3 regions of the Dactylosporangium sp. NPDC049525 genome follow, and region 3 is predicted to be linked to each of the others. Evidence: riboswitches for the same ligand, from Rfam matches in the RefSeq annotation. Region 3 holds a riboswitch; each other region holds the start of a gene.
The links. A riboswitch is a leader RNA that binds a small molecule or an ion and turns the genes downstream of it on or off. The one in region 3 is predicted to bind cyclic di-AMP.

Region 1 (5,744 bases), on a different contig from region 3:
GGCTGGTCTCTATGCGGAGCACCTGCTGGACGTGGCCGAGCTGCCCGACGGCGTGAGCGCCGCCGAGCTGCAGCGCCTCGTCGACGAGGGCGAGCGGGCCAAGGACCGGTTCATCCGGGCCAACCTGCGACTGGTGGTGTCGATCGCGCGGCGTTACGTGCGGTCCGGCATGCCGATGCTCGACCTCATCCAGGAGGGCAACACCGGCCTGGTCCGCGCCGTGGAGAAGTTCGACTACGTGCGCGGCTACAAATTCTCGACATATGCGACATGGTGGATCCGCCAGGCGATCAGCCGGGCGATAGCGCAGCAGGAGCGCACCGTCCGGCTGCCCGTCCACCTCGTCGAAGACGTCAACCGGATGCGCAACGTCGCGCGTCAGCTCACCCGTGAGCTCGGCAACGACCCCGAGCCCGAGCAGCTCGCCGTCGCCCTCGGCGTTCCCGTCGAGCGCGTCCACGAGCTCAAGCGCTGGTCCCAGGACACCGTCTCGCTCGACACCCCTGTCGGCGACGACGGCGACACCAGCCTCGGCGACCTGGTCTCCGACTCCGACGCGCCGTCGCCGGAGGACGTGGTCCTGGCCGCCCTGGAGCGCCAGCGCATCGAGGGCCTGCTCAACCACCTCGACGACCGGTCCGCGGGCATCATGCGCGCCCGCTACGGTCTGGAGGACGGTCGCGAGCACTCGCTGACCGAGGTCGCGAGCCGGTTCTCCCTGTCCCGCGAGCGCATCCGCCAGTTGGAGATCCAGGCCCTCGGCCGGCTCCGCGAGCTGGCCCGCGCCGAAGGCCTGCAGGCCGCCTGACCGATACCAACCCGCAGCCCCTGACCCTTCCCGGTCGGGGGCTGCTCCGTGTCAACAAGCCGGGTCGGCAAGCCGGGTCAGCAAGGCGGCGGGTCGGCGATGCGGGTCAGTAGGGGTTGCCGCAGACCTTCCAGGCGCCGGCCTCCTTGCGCAGCGGGACGGCGTGGGCCTCTTTCGGGCCGGTGGAGTAGGTCACATCGGCGGTGATCCTGGCGGTCTCGAGCCCGTTGTCGTTGCCGTACCAGCCGCCCCAGTGCAGATCGTGCGAGACCGGTCTGCGCCCGTTGACCGCGGCCTCGAACGATGACTGTTCGTAACGGGCCCGGGTGTCGTCGCACAGCCGCTCGTAGGCCGCCGCCAGGTCACCCGACTCGAGGTCGGACAGGAACGCCGAGGTCGCCTCGCGCGCGGCCTTCGTGCGGTCGTCGAAGAAGAGGTACGCGCCCGCGCCGCCGCCGCAGCAGCACAGCACGACCACGACGGCGAGGACGATCAGCACGATCTTCACCGAGCTGCGGCGGCTGCGCGATTGGGTCACGGGCGGATCTTAAGATCGTTGCGCCACGACGAACAGTCTCGGAAACGGCAGGATCGTGCCGAACGGCTCGCGCGGGTAGACCTCGCGCAGCCGGGCGGCGACGCGGGCGCGGAAGTCGTCGAGCTCCGCGCCGGACAAAGCGTCGAGGTAGGGGCGCAGGCCGGTGCCGCTGAACCACTCCAGGACCGGGTCGTCGCCGGGCAGGACGTGGAAGTACGTGGTCTCCCAGGCGTCCACGGTCAGGCCGAGGCCGGCGAGGGTCCGCACATACCAGGCGGGCTCCCGCACGGGCGTCGCGCCGCGCGGGCCGAGGACCTCGGGATCGAGGACGTCCGAGTCGAGGATCGGGCCGCCGGTCGGGACCTGGAAGGCGAGGGTGCCGCCGTCGTCGAGGGCCGCGGCGAGCACCGGCAACAACGCCGCGTGATCGGGGACCCACTGCAGGGAGGCGTTGGCGACGATGACGTCGACGGAGCCGCGCTGCGGCCGCCACCCGGCGATGTCACCGAGCTGGAAGGACACCTGCGGCGTGGCGAGCGGCGCTGCGGCGGCGAGCATGGCGGGGGAGGAGTCGATGCCGAGCACGGCCGCGTCCGGGTAGCGGGTCGCGAGGGTCGCGGTCAGCGTGCCGGGCCCGCAGCCGAGATCGACGACCGCGACCGGGGCGGTGGTCGGGATGCGCGCGACCAGCTCGTGGAAGGGGCGGGCCCGTTCGTCGGCGAAGCGGGCGTACTGCTCGGGATCCCAGGAGGCCATGCCCCATCTTGCGGGCATGGCCTCCTGGCACGTGACGAGGGGTTCCCTAGTGCGGGCGCCCGTATCCGGTCGTGTTGGAACGGTCGACCGAGGCGACCTCGACGTTACGGCCCGTGGTCGGCGCGTGGATCATCTTGCCGTTGCCGATGTAGATGCCGACGTGGCTGGGCGACGATCCTCCGAAGAAGGCCAGGTCTCCCGGCGAGAGCGCGGACCGCGAGACGTGCGTGACCCTGCCCGAGCGCCACTGGTCGTTGGCGTTGTGCGGCAGCGTGATGCCGGCCGCCTTCCAGGCACCCATGGTCAGGCCCGAGCAGTCCCAGCTGCCCGGTCCGGCGGCGCCCCACTTGTAGGGCTCGCCGAGCTGGGCGCAGGCGAACGCGACCGCCGAGTTGGCCGGGCTCGTGCATTCGGCGCCGAGGGACACCTTCACACCGGTCGATCCGGTGCTGCCGGCCGCGGTGGCGCGGCGCTTGAGGGCGTCGAGCTTCTTGACGTCGCCCTCGATCTTCTTCTTCTTGGTCTCCAGCTCGGCCTTCTGTGCGTTCTCCGCGGCGAGCGTGTCGTCGATCTTCTTCTTCTCGTCGTCCAGCTTCGACTTGGCCGCCGAATACTCGGCGATCGCGTGCTGCTGGTGCTTGCTGATCTGCTGCAGCGTGGTGAGCTGGTCGATCAGCGTGTCCGACGACTGCGCGTTGAGCATGACGTTGAGGCTCACCATGTTGCCGGAGCCCTTGAACGCGGCGATGGCGATGACGTCGACGTCGGAGTTGGCCGCGGTCATGCTGTCCACGAGGGGTTGGATCTTGGCCTGGATGGTGGCGGCCTCCGCCTGGGTGGCGGCGAGCGTTTCATTGATCTTGTTGTAGGCCTCGACCGTGACTTCGAGCTCGTCGCCCGCCTTCTCGAGCTGGGCTTGGATCTCGGCAGCTGTGGGATCGGCCTTGGCGACACTCGCAGGCGCCACAACGGCCAGCGCGACGGCCCCGATGACCAGGGAGCGCAGCAGGGACCGTTTGGCGCGGTGTCCAGCGGACAAGGGATGACCCTTCATTCACCGACCGCCTACCGGGTTAGCTGACGGGTTCGGGCGGGAAGAGAGCGCCCTACCGCGATCGCGGATTCACCCCAAGGAACCTGGGTCCCCGGCTCGAACAGCGCCAGATGGGCGCTCGACTCGGCGGCGCTTGCGCGGCGCCGCCCGGGCTGGGCGACGGACTGCCGAGCAGGCCAGGGCCTAACTTAACGTGATCACCAACGAAGCGAAACCCACGCGCGTTGTTCTATATCTATTACCCCAAAAGTCCGAATCACGGCGAGTTGTCGGTCCACATCGGACGGTGATGCCGCATCGAAGATGGTGTTGACGGACACACAATTGGGGCTTGATTCTGCTCTGATACCCGGTTAAATACACGTAACTTTATTCACCGACGATGCACATAGTTCGCCCACTCCGAACACCCCCGGAGGAGCGTCACCCCATGTTGCGTGTCCAGAACCTAGAGGTCGTCTACGACGACGTGATGTTGGTGCTTCGCGGCGTGAGCCTGCAGGTGCCACCGGGACGGATCGTCGCGCTGCTCGGCGCGAACGGTGCCGGCAAGACCACGCTCCTGCGGGCCCTGTCAGGCCTGCTCGGTGTCCACGACGGCGCCATCACCAAGGGCTCCGTCACGCTCGACGAGCGCCCCATCCACCGGCTGCGGCCGGCCGCCGTGGTCCGCCGCGGCGTGTCGCAGGTGATGGAGGGGCGAAGAACGTTCGCCGAGCTGACCGTCGAGGAGAACCTGCGCCTGGGCGCCCACACCCGCCCGAAAGGACGGGCGGAGGCCCTCGAGCGCATGTACGGCCTGTTCCCCGTGCTCGCCCAGCGCCGCGGCAGCATCGCCGGCTACCTCTCCGGCGGCGAGCAGCAGATGCTGGCGATGGGGCGGGCCCTCATGTCCGACCCGGCCTACCTGCTGCTCGACGAGCCCAGCCTCGGCCTCGCGCCGCGGCTGGTCGAACAGGTCCGCGACCTGATCGTGCAGATCAACCGGGCCGGCACCGGCGTGCTGCTGGTCGAGCAGAACGCGACCATGGCGCTGTCCATCGCCGAGCACGGATACGTGCTGGAGACGGGCAAGGTCGTGCTCGACAAACCCGCCGCCGAACTGCTCGCCGACGACGACATCCGCGAGTTCTACCTCGGCCGCGCCGAGCGGTCCTTCCGCGACGTCAAGCACTACAAGCGTCGCAAACGCTGGCTGTCATAGAGCCGCAACAACCCCTTCGGGAGTCGCCGTGCTGCGTTTCGAAGACGTCCGGCTCAGCTTCGCCGGCGTCAAAGCCATCGACGGTGTCTCGTTCACCGTCGCCAAGGACGAACTGTTCGCCGTCATCGGGCCCAACGGGGCCGGGAAGACGTCGATCTTCAATGTGATCTCCGGTGTGTACCGGCCGCAGCAAGGCAAGGTGACCCTCGACGGCACCGATCTCACCGGGCTGCGCCCGGACAAGGTCGCCAAGCTCGGGGTGGCCCGCACCTTCCAGAACGTCGAGCTGTTCCAGCACCTGACCGTGCTGGAGAACCTCATGCTCGGCCGGCACCACCACATCCGCTACGGCACCCTGGCCGCCATCGCGTGGGTCGGCCGGGCCCGGCGCGAGGAGATCGCCAACCGGGCCGTGGTCGAGGACATCGTGGACTTCCTCGAACTGGCCCAATGGCGCCGCCTGCCGGTGGGGCTGCTGCCGTACGGCGTGCAGAAGCGCGTCGAACTCGGCCGCGCCCTGGCCATGGAGCCGAAGCTGCTGCTGCTGGACGAGCCGGTCGCCGGAATGAACCTGGAGGAGACCGAGGACATGGCCCGCTTCATCCTCGACGTCCGCGAGGAGCTCGGCATCCCGATGATCCTCGTCGAGCACGACATGGGCCTCGTCATGGATCTCGCCGACCGGGTCATGGTCGTCGACTTCGGCGTGCCGGTCGCCACCGGCACGCCCGCCGAGGTGCAGCACAACCCCGACGTCCTGCGCGCCTACCTGGGGGAGGTGGAGGCGGCATGACGATTGCCGACCTGGTCAAGCAGCACGCCGAACGCACACCTGACGCCGTCGCGATGCGGGAGAAGCACCGCGGCATCTGGCGCGAGATCACCTGGCGCGACTACTGGCGCACCGCGGAGACGGTCGCCCGGGCCCTGCGCTCGCTCGGGATCCTGCCCGGCGACCGGGTCGCGATCCAGTCGGAGAACCGCTCGGAGTGGCTCTTCGTCGACGTGGCGACCGTCGCGGTGCGGGCGGCGACCGTCGGGCTGTACCCGACGAACCCGCCCGACGAGGTCCGGCACATGCTGGCCGACTCCGGCGCCAGGATTCTCTTCGCCGAGGACCAGGAGCAGGTGGACAAGGCCCTCGCGGTCCTGGACGACTGCCCCGACCTGGAGTGGATCGTCTACCTGGAGCCCAGGGGCATCCGCGGCCGCTACCAGCACCCGAAGCTCATCGCGTGGAGCGACCTGCTGGCCTCGCACGAAGGTGCGGAACCGGTCGAGCTGCAGTCCAGCGACGACGACATCGCCACGCTGATCTACACGTCCGGCACGACCGGGCGGCCCAAGGGCGCGATGCTCACCGTGGCCAACGTGGACTTCGCGA
Region 2 (5,744 bases), on a different contig from region 3:
CATGTCGTCGGGGCCGCGGTGATCGAGCAACTCGAGTTGCCGTTCCACCTGGCCAAGGGCCTCTGGGGAGATGGCGAAGTCCCCCACGTACATCAGGAAGCCGCACATGGCGTCGTTTCCCTTCGGTCGCCTCGCGTGGCAGCGGTGTCGGGCCGCAGACCGCTCTGTCGACGGTCGCCGGTGAGCCGTTGTCCGGGTGAGCCTTCGCCGGTGCCGGCGAAGCCCCCCGCTCGAACGGCCACAGTGCGCCGTGCGATCCAGCCGAACAGAGCCCGCCGGGTTCGGCGCCCGATTGCCCGGCCGTCATCCGATCCCTCCTCACCAGGGGGATCACCGGCCGGCGGGAGGGTGATCCCCGCCAGGGGGTGACGATCCGGGCGGCCGGGTGCCCCCTGCCGTTTGGCCGGAAACCCCCCGGGTAGCGGCGCGCCCGTCGCATCGGTCCACCCGGATCGGCGGCCTGCGAACCACCCGCTGTCTCATTGGGAGAAGTCAATGCGTCTCGTCCGTGCCCGACGCCGGCCCGAGCACGACGCCGGCACCCGCCTTGCAGCAGACGAGGCGCCGAGGCGCTCGACGTTCGCGCGCGGGCTCAGGGGGCTCGGCCGGCTCATCCTGTGCGGTGTCATCTCGGGACTGGTGGTGGCCGCCGGTGTGCTCCCGCTCGCACTCATGGGCGGCTCCGCGGTGAACGCCGGCGGCGACGTGTGGAAGAACCTCCCGTCGGACCTGGCGTTGCCGCCGCCGCCGCAGACCACCTACGTCTACGCCAAGGACGGCAAGACGCTCATCACCACGTTCTACGACGAGAACCGTAAGGACGTACCGCTGGAGCAGATCGCACCGGTGATGCAGCAGGCCGTCGTCGCGGCCGAGGACACCCGCTTCTACCAGCACCGCGGCGTCGACGGCAAAAGCGTCCTGCGCGCGCTGGTCTCCAACGGCCGGGGCGGCGCCCAGCAGGGCGCTTCGACGCTGACGATGCAGTACGTCCGCAACGTGCTGAAGAACAACCCGAGCCTGTCGCCGCAGCAGCGGATCGACGCGGCCGCCGACACGCCCGCGCGCAAGATACGCGAGATGCGCTACGCGACGGAGCTCGAACAGCACCTGAGCAAGCAGGACATCCTGCAGGGCTACCTGAACATCGCCTACTTCGGTGCCGGCGCCTACGGCATCTACGCCGCCAGCCAGACGTACTTCGGCAAGACGGCCCTGGACCTGACGCTGCCCGAGGCGGCACTGCTCGCCGGGCTGCTGCAGTCACCGGATGCCGACAACCCGATCAGCGGCGACCGCGACTCGGCCCTGCGGCGGCGCGCCTACACCCTCGACGCGATGACGAAGATGGGGGTGATCAGCGCCGGGGACGCCACCGCGGCACAGGCCCAGGAGCTGAAGCTCAATCAGCGTGAGCTACCCAACAACTGCGTGTCCGTCCCACCGGGGCACAACGACTGGGGCTTCTTCTGCGACTACTTCCGGCAGTGGTGGGGCAGCCAGCCGGAGTTCGGCGCCACCCGCGCCGACCGCGACGAGGCGCTGCGCACCGGCGGCTACACGGTGGTTACCTCGCTCGACCCGGCGATCCAGGCCATCGCGCTCAACCAGTCGCTGAGCGTCTACGGCTACGGCAGCGCGCGGTCGATGCCGCTGGCCGTCGTCACCCCCGGCAGCGGCCGGGTCCTCGCGCTGGCCGTCAACCGCCACTACAGCCTGGATCCCAACCCGCCCCAGCATCCGCGGTACCCGAACACCGTCAACCAGCTCGTCGCCGGCGGTGGCGGTGTCGCCGGGTACCAGGCGGGTTCGACGTTCAAGATGTTCACCATGCTCGCCGCCCTCGACGCGGGCATGCCGTTGAGCACCAGGTTCAACGCACCGAGCCGGCTGGCTTCCGTGTGGCCGGCGAGCGGCCCGGGCAGCTGCGGGGGCAGGTGGTGCCCGGCGAACGAGTCCCCGAGCTGGATGAACGGGGACCGGACGATGTGGAACGGCTTCGGCCGTTCGGTCAACACCTACTTCGTCTGGCTCGAACAGCAGGTCGGTGCGCGCCGCGTGGTCGAGATGGCGCAGCGGCTCGGCATCACGTTCCGCTCGGGCGCGGACGCGGCGATGGCGGCCAAGGCGGATCAGTGGGGGTCGTTCACCCTCGGCGTCGCCTCGACCACACCGCTGGATCTCGCCAACGCCTATGCGGCGGTCGCCGCCGGCGGCCTGTACTGCCAGCCGCTGCCGGTGCTGTCGATCACCGACGCCAACGGCAAACCGGTCGACGCCGGTAACCCGAAGTGCCGGCAGGTGGTCAGCGCCGACGTGGCGGCCGCCGCGACCGACGCGGCACGGTGCCCGGTCAGCCGGGCATCGGCGTACGGCAAGTGCGACGGCGGCACGGCGGAGAACGTGTCCGGCATCCTGGGCGGCCGCCCGGTCGCGGGCAAGACCGGCAGCTCCGAGTACAACTCGACCGAGACGTTCGCCGGCTTCACCCCGCAGATCGCGGCGGCCGGCATCGCGGTGAACGTGGACAACCCGAACGACCAGGTGGGCAGCGGCATCGCCGGCTCGGTCAACAGCGCCGTCGCGCAGACCATGGCGGGCGCGCTGCGCGGCCAGCCGGTCCAGGCGTTCCAGCCACCCAGCCGGGTGCGGGCACTGGGCCGCTGACGAGCCGCCCGGCGCGCCGCCCCACGAGCCGCTGGTGGCCGCGTCAGGCGGAGTATCCGCGCAGCGCGGTCCAGTGCGCGAGCTTGGCCGTCGTCAGCGTGTAGTACCCGACGCCCAGGGCGTCGGCGGGATCGGCGATCTTCACCGTCTTGCCGCCGTTGCTGTAGCCCACCACCGTGAGGTAGTGGCCGCCCGGATACGAGTGCGCGCCCCCTTTGTCGTCCACAGTGGAACCGGCGATGTTGGCGACCACGGCGTAGCCGTTGGCGATCGCGTTGACGACGTCCGCCTGCATCCGGTCGATCTCCGCCTGGGTGGCCGACTGACCGGTGATGTAGCGCGACTTGTAGAAGGAGGTCTTCGTGTACGCGTTGAGCGTCCGGGTGGTGTCGTCGGCGGAGTTGGTGCCGTTGACGGTCGTGCGTAGGCTCTGGGCGACCTCGGACTGGGACGGATACATCGATCGCGCGGTCAGGGCGATACGCGTCGCCGCCGGACCGCAGAAGTAGTAGTTCTCCTGCCAGGCGAACCGGTACGCGAGCTCCTTCGCCGCCGGGGGGGCCGGTGCGGTCGTGCCGGGCGTGCTGGGCGCGGCAGGCGTGGCGGGCGCGGACGGCTTTGCGCTGGCGCCGGCCTTCGGCGGGTTGGTCGCCGGATCGGGTGCCGCCTGCGTCCGCTGCCGATCGCGCGCGGCCTGACCGGCGCCGGGCTGCGACGAATCCGCGGAGGTCAGCGACTGCGCGTCGGCGACCGGTGCGGGGGTCGAGGCGTGCACGGCCACGCCGACGGCCACCGTCACCGCGAGGACCGCCGCGGCCGCCGCGATCGGCAGCACGCGGGAGCGCGGCGAGGTGGGGTTCTGGTGCCTGGGTTTGTACAGGTAACTCACGGGTACCTCGACAGACATGCTGGATGACGGCTGCTGTTGCCGGTGCCGGACGTGATCCGGGCAGCGGGCGTCCACACCGGCCTGCGGCAGGTGTGGTGAGAGCCGGCGGCGGGCCGGCGGGCGTCGGGGACGGCTACCGGGCCGGGCCGCGGGTCGAGGTGCTGCGACAGGGGTGATGCCGGGTCAGAGGCCGCACGGAGTGCTCCTTCCGGTGCCGCCTACCGGGTTAGCTGACGGGTTCGGGCGGGAAGATCGCCCTACCTCGAGGCTCAGGCCCCGCGGATTCACCCCGGTGGTGCTTGGGTCCCCGGCTCGCGTGGATGCGACTCAGCGGATCCGCCGCGGTGTCACCCGAACTGGATGACGGTGGGCCGGACGGATGCGAGGACCCTATAGGGGGCGGCGCAGCGGCCTCGAATCCGGCACGCTGTTCGGCTACCGGGCGTGACGACGTCGTGGCGAATGGACCGGGTGCACACCGCGGACCACGCGGGCTGCCCGCCGGTCAGGTGCGTCATCCCCCGGTGCGTCTCGCCGACCGCACCCCGGCGGCGTGCGGCCCGCCAACTGTCCCGTCGGCTGATTCGAACGCCTGGCAGGGACCCGGATCCGGGTCGCCCTAGGCTCGCCGGATGCTTCCGGTCGCCGACGATGACCAGCAGCCCAACGGGGGGCACGGGCGCGGCCCCCGCCACCTTCGGCGCTCCCGCCGGGGCCGGCACGCGGCCCGCTTCCGGCTGCGCGCAGCCGTTCCGCTCGAGATCGGCCGGTACGCCGTGGTCACCGTCGCGGTCGCGGCGGTCGGCCTGTCCTCGACGCTGTCGTCGTCGGCCGGACCCGGACCCGGCGCCACGCCGGCGAATGGTGTGGCGCTCGCCGGCGACGCCGGACGTTCGGCGGCCGACGGGCCCGCCTCACGCAGCCGCAACCGGAAACCCGCCGACGGCGCTGGCACCGTGACCCCACCGGCGGGGAAGGGCACCCCACCGGCGGCGAATGCCACCCCGACACCGACGAAGGCCGCCCCGGCGCCTGCCGCCACGCAACCGGCGTCGCCGACCGTGCCCGCGCCCGTCGGCGGGCTGACCCAGGCGGAGATGAACAACGCCGTCGCGATCATCGACGTCGCCCGGCAGCTGAACCTGCCGCGCCGCGCGGCCGTCGTGGGGATCGCCACCGCCTTGCAGGAGAGTCACCTGCGAAACCTCGCGAACCCGAACCTGCCGCAGTCACTGCGGCGACCCAACGAAGGCGTGGGCTACGACTACGACTCGGTCGGCCTCTTCCAGCAGCGGCCGAGCTGGGGCACGGTCGACCAGCTGATGGACCCGCGCGAGTCCGCGCGCAGGTTCTACGCGGCACTGGCCAAGATCCAGGGCTGGGAGCAGCAGGCCGTCACCGTCGCGGCGCAGCTGGTGCAGCGGTCGGCCTTCCCGGACGCCTACGCGAAATGGGAGGGGCTCGCACAGCAGATCGTGGACGCCGTCATGTAGGAAGTCCGCCGCGGCGGGTCCGAGTCCTTCGCATTGTCACTCGATTGCCGCCCCGGTCTCGCCCGGACGCGAACGACGATGCCCGCATGTCCATGTACAGGCAGAGAACATGAGGGGGCCCGGTCGGACCGCGGTCGCGCTGGTCGCGCTCGCGGTGGGAGCGCAGCTGGGCCTGTCGGGGTGTCACAGTCCGAAGAAGCACACGGCGGCGAAATGGACCGCTCCACCGGTCCCGGCGGTCGGGCTGGCCGTCACTCCGGCTGCGGGCGAGTCGGGCGTGGCGGTCAGCGCCGAGATCGGCACGAAGGTGAACGACGGGAAGATCACCGAGGTCGCCCTGACCGACGCGGCGGGCCAACGGGTCGCCGGCGAGTTCCGGGAGGACGGCTCCTCGTGGGTGCCCGCGACCGCGCTGCGCTACGGCACGTCCTACACGGCGAAGGTCACCGCCGTCGGCGCCGACAACAAACCCGTGACCCGGGAGACGGCCTTCACCACGGCGGCGAAGCCCAGCGGCCCGGCCATCACGTCCGATCTGATGCTGACCAACGGCGGGACGTACGGCGTCGGCATGCCGATCGTCGTGCAGTTCGGCTCCGACGTGCCGCAGGAGTCGCGCGCCGCCGTGCAGCAGCGTCTCTTCGTGAAGAGCGATCCGCCGCAGGCCGGTGCGTGGCACTGGTTCGGCGGCCGGC
Region 3 (5,744 bases):
CGGGGGTCGCCGGGCCTGAGGACGTCGTGTACCCGTACGAGGAGCAGGTGTTCGTCGCCGAGCCCGGCACCGGGTACAAGGTGCGGGCCCACGACCGCTTGAAGCTCGGCAAGGTCCAGTGGACCTGGACGTCCCCGGACCCGCAGGCCAAGTTGCGCCAGCTCGCCGCCTGCGGGGAACGGCGCGTCTGCGCGGTCGAGCGGGGCAGGGTGACCGCGCTGGACATCCGCACCGGCAAGGTCGAGTTCCGCGTCGACGTCGACGGGGGCAGGACCCTGCTGCCGGTCGGCGACCGCCTGATGCTGCGCGACGCCGCCGGCGCGGTGCTGCTGGACGCCACCGGGCACGTCGTGCGGCGGTGGCCCGGCAAGCAGGCCGCCCGCCTCGACGACGGCAGCTACCTGCTGCTGCCGGTCGACGTGCCGACCGGCGCGTTCCCGTGGCTGGGCGTGCAGGCGGACAGCGGCGCGACCCGCGACCTCGGCGCCATCGACGCGGCGCTGGAGACGTGCACCTGGAGCCACACGTATCTGGCCTGCGCGGCCGGGGCGCCGGGCCGGTTCGCCTTCTACCGCGTCAGGACACCCTGGTATTCCGGGCGGGTCTGACGCGCCCGGCGGCGGGCCAGGCGGAACACCGCCACCGCGCCGATCGCGACCCAGATGATGTTGAGCACGGCCGAGGGCCAGGCGCCGTTGACGGCGGAGTTGAGCGCGAGAGCGGCCCCGCCGGCCATGTTCAGGCCCTGGAACACGAGCCCGTCGCCGGTGATCCGTTTCGCGGAGACCAGCGCGTACGCGGCGAGCAGCACGCCCGCGCCCGCCCAGCCGAGCAGCGCGATCATGCCAGCACCGCGAACGCGCGGACGGTGAACGTGCCCATGCCCGCGACGCGTGGCGGCACCGCGGAGAAGCGGAACCCGTCGAGGGGCAGCCGGTCGAGGTCGGCGAGGTGCTCCACCACGTAGATGCCGGCGTCGAGCAGGCCGGTGTGCGCGGGGCGGGTCAGGTCCGCGACGTCGTCGATGTTGACGGAGTCGATCCCGACCAGTGCCGGGCGGCGCTGCACCAGCCACTCGACGGCGTCGCGGGTCAGGAACGGCGCGTCCGCTCCGCCGTAGGCGGGGGTGCCGAAGTGCCTGGACCAGCCCGTACACACGAGGACGGCGGCATCGGCGAGCTCGGTGCCCTCACCCAGGGCCTTGGCGAGCAGCGCCGCGCCGACCCCGCGCTCGCCGGTCGCGTCGACCAGCAGCCCGGGCAGGTCCGCGACGCGGTCGAGGGGCACGTCGGTGAGGTCGCCGCGGCCCTCGAACCGGTGCGCGGGCGTGTCGAGGTAGGTGCCGGTGTTGGCGACCAGGTCGATGCGGCCGATGTGGAAGTCGGTGTCCGGTGCGTACCGGCCGCGGGAGTCGTCCCGGGACAGATAGTCGGTGATGACGGGTCCCGGGATCCCTGGGTACGTGACCAGGCCCGCGTGGATCGGGTGGTTCAGTTCGACGAAGCGGCTCACGCCTCGATCCTGGCAGACAGCACAGCTAACGTGTGAACGAGAATTCCTACAGTTGCACTGAAGCAGGGCTGCACAGTGAATCTCGATCCCCGTCGTCTCGCGGTGCTTGCCGCGATCGCCCGCCGCGGTACCCTCGCCGGCGCCGCCGCCGCGCTGCACGTGACGCCGTCGGCGGTGTCGCAGCAGCTCGCGCAGCTGGAGCACACCGTCGGCCGGCCGCTCGTGGACCGCTCCGGGCGGCGGGCCGTGCTCACCGCCGCCGGCCGGATCCTGGCCGTCCGCGCCGAGGCGATCGAACGGGAGCTCGCCGAGGCGGAGCGGGAGCTGACCACGATGTCCGGCCGGGCCGCGGGCCTGGTGCGCGTCGGCGCGTTCCCGACCGTGATCCGGTTCCTGCTCATCCCGGCGATGGAGCGCCTGGCCCGCGACCACCCGGACGTGACCTGCTCGATCACCGAGCTCGACGGCCCGCCCGCGCTGCGCGAGCTGCGCCTCGGCGGCCTGGACGTGACGATCACCGAGCGGGACGCGAGCCTCGGGCTGGAGTCGCGGCGGCAGGTGCACGTGGTGCCGCTCGCCGAGGATCCGTACCGGGTGGTCGTACCGTCTGACTGGCCGCCGGTGCACTCGTACGGTGATCTCGCGGACCGGCCGTGGATCTGCGGGCCGCCGTCCTCGACGACCGGGCAGGTGCTGGAGCGGCTCGGCCGGGAGCGTGGCTTCACCCCGCGGCGGGTGCACCTGTGCGTGGACTATCCCGCCGTCCTGGCCCTGGTCGCGGCCGGGCACGGCGCCACGATCGCGCCGGACCTGGCGCTGCGGGGCGTGTCGGCGTTCTCGGTGCGGGTCACGGACCTGCCGGTCGCCGGGGCGCGCCGGCTGGACGCCCTCGTCACCGCCGGCAGGGCGGCCCTGCCGGCGGTGGAGGCGCTGCTCGGTGTGCTCCGGGCCGCTCAGTAGATCGACATGTGGACGTGGTTGGTGTGGTCGCTGCTCGGGTCGCCCTGACCGCTGTAGTACGCGTGCCAGCCGCCCGCCGGGGTCCAGATCTGCTTGAACCAGATCACGTACATGACCCCGAGCGCCGTCGCGTTCTTGATCAGCCAGGCGGCCAGCTGCGTGCCGTACTCCTTCGACGCGCCGGTCGCCACCCCGCCGAAGCCCTTCGCGTCGGCGGCGAAGTCGCAGGCCCGGCCCTTCGGGTGCTCATACGGCTCACCCGGTGGCCGCCAGCACGACACGAAGTGCGTGAAGCCGGCCTTCTGTACCTGCTGCAGCGCGTGCAACGTCCGCGGGGTGAGGCACCCCTTCGTGGTCGGGTCGTCGGTGCTGCACGACTCGGTGGGCCAGGATCCGTCGGCCCTGCGCGGCGCGGGCTCCGCCGTCTTGCTCGGTGTGCCGCCACTCCAGGTGGTGGAGCCGTCGACGGCGTTCTTGGACTCGGCAAGGGCCTTTTCCAGCTCGGCCTTCTGCTTCGTCATCACCGCCATGCTCGCCTGCTGCTTGGCGACCTCGGCGTCGATCGTCGCCTTCGTCCTGCCCAGCTCGTCGCGCAGGACCCCGACCTGCCGCAGCTGGTCGGCGTTGCCGCGGGCGATGACCTCCAGGGTGCTCACCCGGTCGGCGAACACCCCCGGCGTGCCGCTGCTGAGCAGCGTCGCCGCGCTGCGCAGCCCGCCGCCGTTCTGATACGCGGCGACCGAGATCGACTGGGTCTCCTCGCGCAGCTTCGCGTACTTCGGCTCGAGCGCGGCCTGCTGCGCGTCGAGGTCCTTCTGCCGTTGCAGGGAGGCGGCGAGGGCGTTCTGTGCGTCGATGTACGCGCGGTTGGTCTCGTCGAGTTTCTTGATCAGCGCTGGGTCGCCGCCCTCACTCGCGTTCGCGGGTGAGGCCGTGCCGAGCACCACGGTCGGGGTCAGGAGAATCGCGAGCGCCGTTACGGCGGCGACGATCCACGGAGGTCTGGACATACTGTTCCCTCCATCGGCCGCCTACCGGGTGAGCTGACGGATTCGGGACGGAACAGTCGCCCCTACCGCTCAAAAAGCGCGGATTCACCCCAGAAACGTGGTTCCCCGGCCCGTTCGAGCACGGTTCGGCGACGGCCGCGCCGGCACGGTCAGTGCCTACGAGCGGGCCGCCGCCGACCCTAACCACCTGCGATTTCATCCCTGCCTGGACCCACCGTGACGTCCCGGCGGCATTCTGCTTCCGGGCGCCGATGTCATGCGTTTGGGGTGGTAGGCTAGCCTCCTAGGAAGGTTTGGGGACATGAACAGGGTCATTGCGGGGTATGCGTAGATCGTCAAGGTAAGCAACGGAAGGGGTCTCGGACATGTCGAGAAGTGCTACGAGCACACCGGCCACCGTCGAGGACTGCCTGCGCGTCGGTGCCGGCTTCTCCTTGGGGGACAGGGCCTGGATCGCCGAGCAGTTCGCCACGCTCGACACCCGCCTGGCCGCGTTCCCCGTCGACGCCACCGAGCTTGAGGTGTCGGTGAAGGACCGGGCGGCCAGGGGACAGAAGGTGACCCTTGAGTGCTGGATCGCCGGCCAGCAGAAGATCGTGACGACCTCGGCGGAGGAGGATCTGCACGCGGCGCTCAACGACGTGCGCGACGACCTGCGTCGGCGCCTGAACGACGCGAAGACCCGGCAGGAGCCGCGCAACAACCGCCACCTGCGCGACAGCACCATCACGGACGTCATCTCCCCGGAGCTGACCCCGTCGCTCGACGAATCCGAGCCCGCCGCCGCGGCGCCCTCCGGCGACGAGGGATCGCCCCGGGGCGCCTGACCCAGGCTCCACCGCACCGGCCCGCGAGGTCCGGCCGCCGATCGCCGGCGGCTGGGCCTCGCTCGTTGCGGGCCGCGATCGAGCTGACCTCGGAGGGATCGCCGATTTCGGGACCTTGGTCAGTTCGGGACCTTGGTCAGCAGGTTGCGCAGGTAGTGCGTCCGGCGCGTTGCGGTGCCGCGCCGGGCAGTGCCGATCGTCGCGATGAGAGAGGTCGCGGTGGGCGTCGGACATGACGAGGCGGACGCCGGACAGGCCGCGGGCGGTCAGCGAGCGTAGGAACGCCGGCCAGGCGCCGTCCCCGCCGGGCCGAGGACCTCCCGCCGCCTGTCCGCGTTCACGCCGGTGGCGCCGCCATCTCCGACAACTTCGAAAGTGGCGATCTCGACCGTGCCCGCCCGGGTGTCCCAGTCACGGTGCCGATAACCGTTGCGCTGGTTCGTGCGCTCGCCCTCGTCAGCCCTGCCACGCAACCCGGTGGATCCCTGTTCCATGGCGACCAGTCATCCACCGGGTTGTGAGGGCTGTGCGACGAGCAGTCGGCGTTTTGACCCCGTCACCAAACGGGTCAGGAGCAGTCGCGGTACAGGTCCCGGGTGGTGACGTGGTGCTCGAGGGTGGCCTTGACGACGAGTCGTTCGAGGCCGGCGAGGAAGCCCAGCGGGCCGCGTTCGCCGAGGAAGCCGTGCTCGGCGCACAGCATCAGCTCCGCCGTGTCGCTGAGGTCGGTCAGGAAGAGGAAGAAGTTGGCGTGCTTCGGCAGGCGGTCGATGGCCGGGGCGCGCAGCTTCGTGGCCGGCAGGGCGGCGTGGATCGCCTCGGCGAGTTCGTCGTCCGGGAGCGGGGGCGGCGGGGTCTGCTCCTGCACCGAGTACCGGGTGTCGTTGAAGAAGCAGTAGCCGTCGGGGGTGATCGCCCGCTGGGCGGCGATCTCGGCGAAGATGGCGTCGAGCTTGCGGGGGTCGTACTCGCAGTGGGCGTAGGCCAGCAGCGCCGCGTCGGACGCGCGGTGCAGCAGCCCGCCGATCGTCTCGCCGGGCTCCTGCGGGAAGTCGGGCTCCTGCGGGAAGTCGAGGCGGAACAGGGCGTTCTCGTTGAAGGCGCCGACCAGGGCGCGGCTCGCCGGCCGGAAGCGGGTCGACACGATCATGCGCAGCAGCGCCTCGCGCTCGCCCGTGTACGCGGCGAGTTGCAGTGTGATCGCGGCCAGCAGCACGGTCGACGGGGGGACGCCGAACCGGGCGGCGAGGCCGTTGGTGGCCAGGGCGAGGGCGGGGGACTGGATCAGGCCCCAGTCGAGGTTGGGCGGCCGGCCGTCGCGGTTGCTTTCGATCATGCTGGTCGGCACGCCGGCGAGGTGCTTCGACCAGTAGCTGAGCGCCTTCGCCTCGCGGCGCAGGCCGACGGGGGACGTCTCGTATTCGACGCGCTGCAG

Region 1: it holds a riboswitch for cyclic di-AMP, as region 3 does, so the genes downstream of both, AB0K00_RS12220 (NlpC/P60 family protein) here and AB0K00_RS47110 (hypothetical protein) in region 3, are expected to answer to the same signal.
Region 2: it holds a riboswitch for cyclic di-AMP, as region 3 does, so the genes downstream of both, AB0K00_RS44005 (C39 family peptidase) here and AB0K00_RS47110 (hypothetical protein) in region 3, are expected to answer to the same signal.

Annotation. Positions count from the first base shown of each region.
Region 1 is NZ_JBFAPO010000006.1:67,563-73,306, reverse strand. Features, by position in the region: gene AB0K00_RS12235 (sigma-70 family RNA polymerase sigma factor) at 1-808, shown strand, start outside; gene AB0K00_RS12230 (hypothetical protein) at 915-1,346, opposite strand; gene AB0K00_RS12225 (methyltransferase domain-containing protein) at 1,356-2,102, opposite strand; gene AB0K00_RS12220 (NlpC/P60 family protein) at 2,149-3,141, opposite strand; cyclic di-AMP (ydaO/yuaA leader) riboswitch at 3,149-3,295, opposite strand; gene AB0K00_RS12215 (ABC transporter ATP-binding protein) at 3,587-4,360, shown strand; gene AB0K00_RS12210 (ABC transporter ATP-binding protein) at 4,389-5,153, shown strand; gene AB0K00_RS12205 (AMP-binding protein) at 5,150-5,744, shown strand, end outside.
Region 2 is NZ_JBFAPO010000051.1:16,813-22,556, forward strand. Features, by position in the region: gene asnB (asparagine synthase (glutamine-hydrolyzing)) at 1-108, opposite strand, end outside; gene AB0K00_RS44000 (transglycosylase domain-containing protein) at 496-2,667, shown strand; gene AB0K00_RS44005 (C39 family peptidase) at 2,711-3,556, opposite strand; cyclic di-AMP (ydaO/yuaA leader) riboswitch at 3,757-3,899, opposite strand; gene AB0K00_RS44010 (hypothetical protein) at 4,189-5,049, shown strand; gene AB0K00_RS44015 (Ig-like domain-containing protein) at 5,159-5,744, shown strand, end outside.
Region 3 is NZ_JBFAPO010000059.1:60,988-66,731, forward strand. Features, by position in the region: gene AB0K00_RS47090 (hypothetical protein) at 1-608, shown strand, start outside; gene AB0K00_RS47095 (hypothetical protein) at 569-844, opposite strand; gene AB0K00_RS47100 (cyclase family protein) at 841-1,512, opposite strand; gene AB0K00_RS47105 (LysR family transcriptional regulator) at 1,588-2,472, shown strand; gene AB0K00_RS47110 (hypothetical protein) at 2,466-3,482, opposite strand; cyclic di-AMP (ydaO/yuaA leader) riboswitch at 3,485-3,623, opposite strand; gene AB0K00_RS47115 (HPF/RaiA family ribosome-associated protein) at 3,848-4,309, shown strand; partial or broken gene AB0K00_RS47120 (transposase) at 4,529-4,785, opposite strand; gene AB0K00_RS47125 (condensation domain-containing protein) at 4,878-5,744, opposite strand, start outside.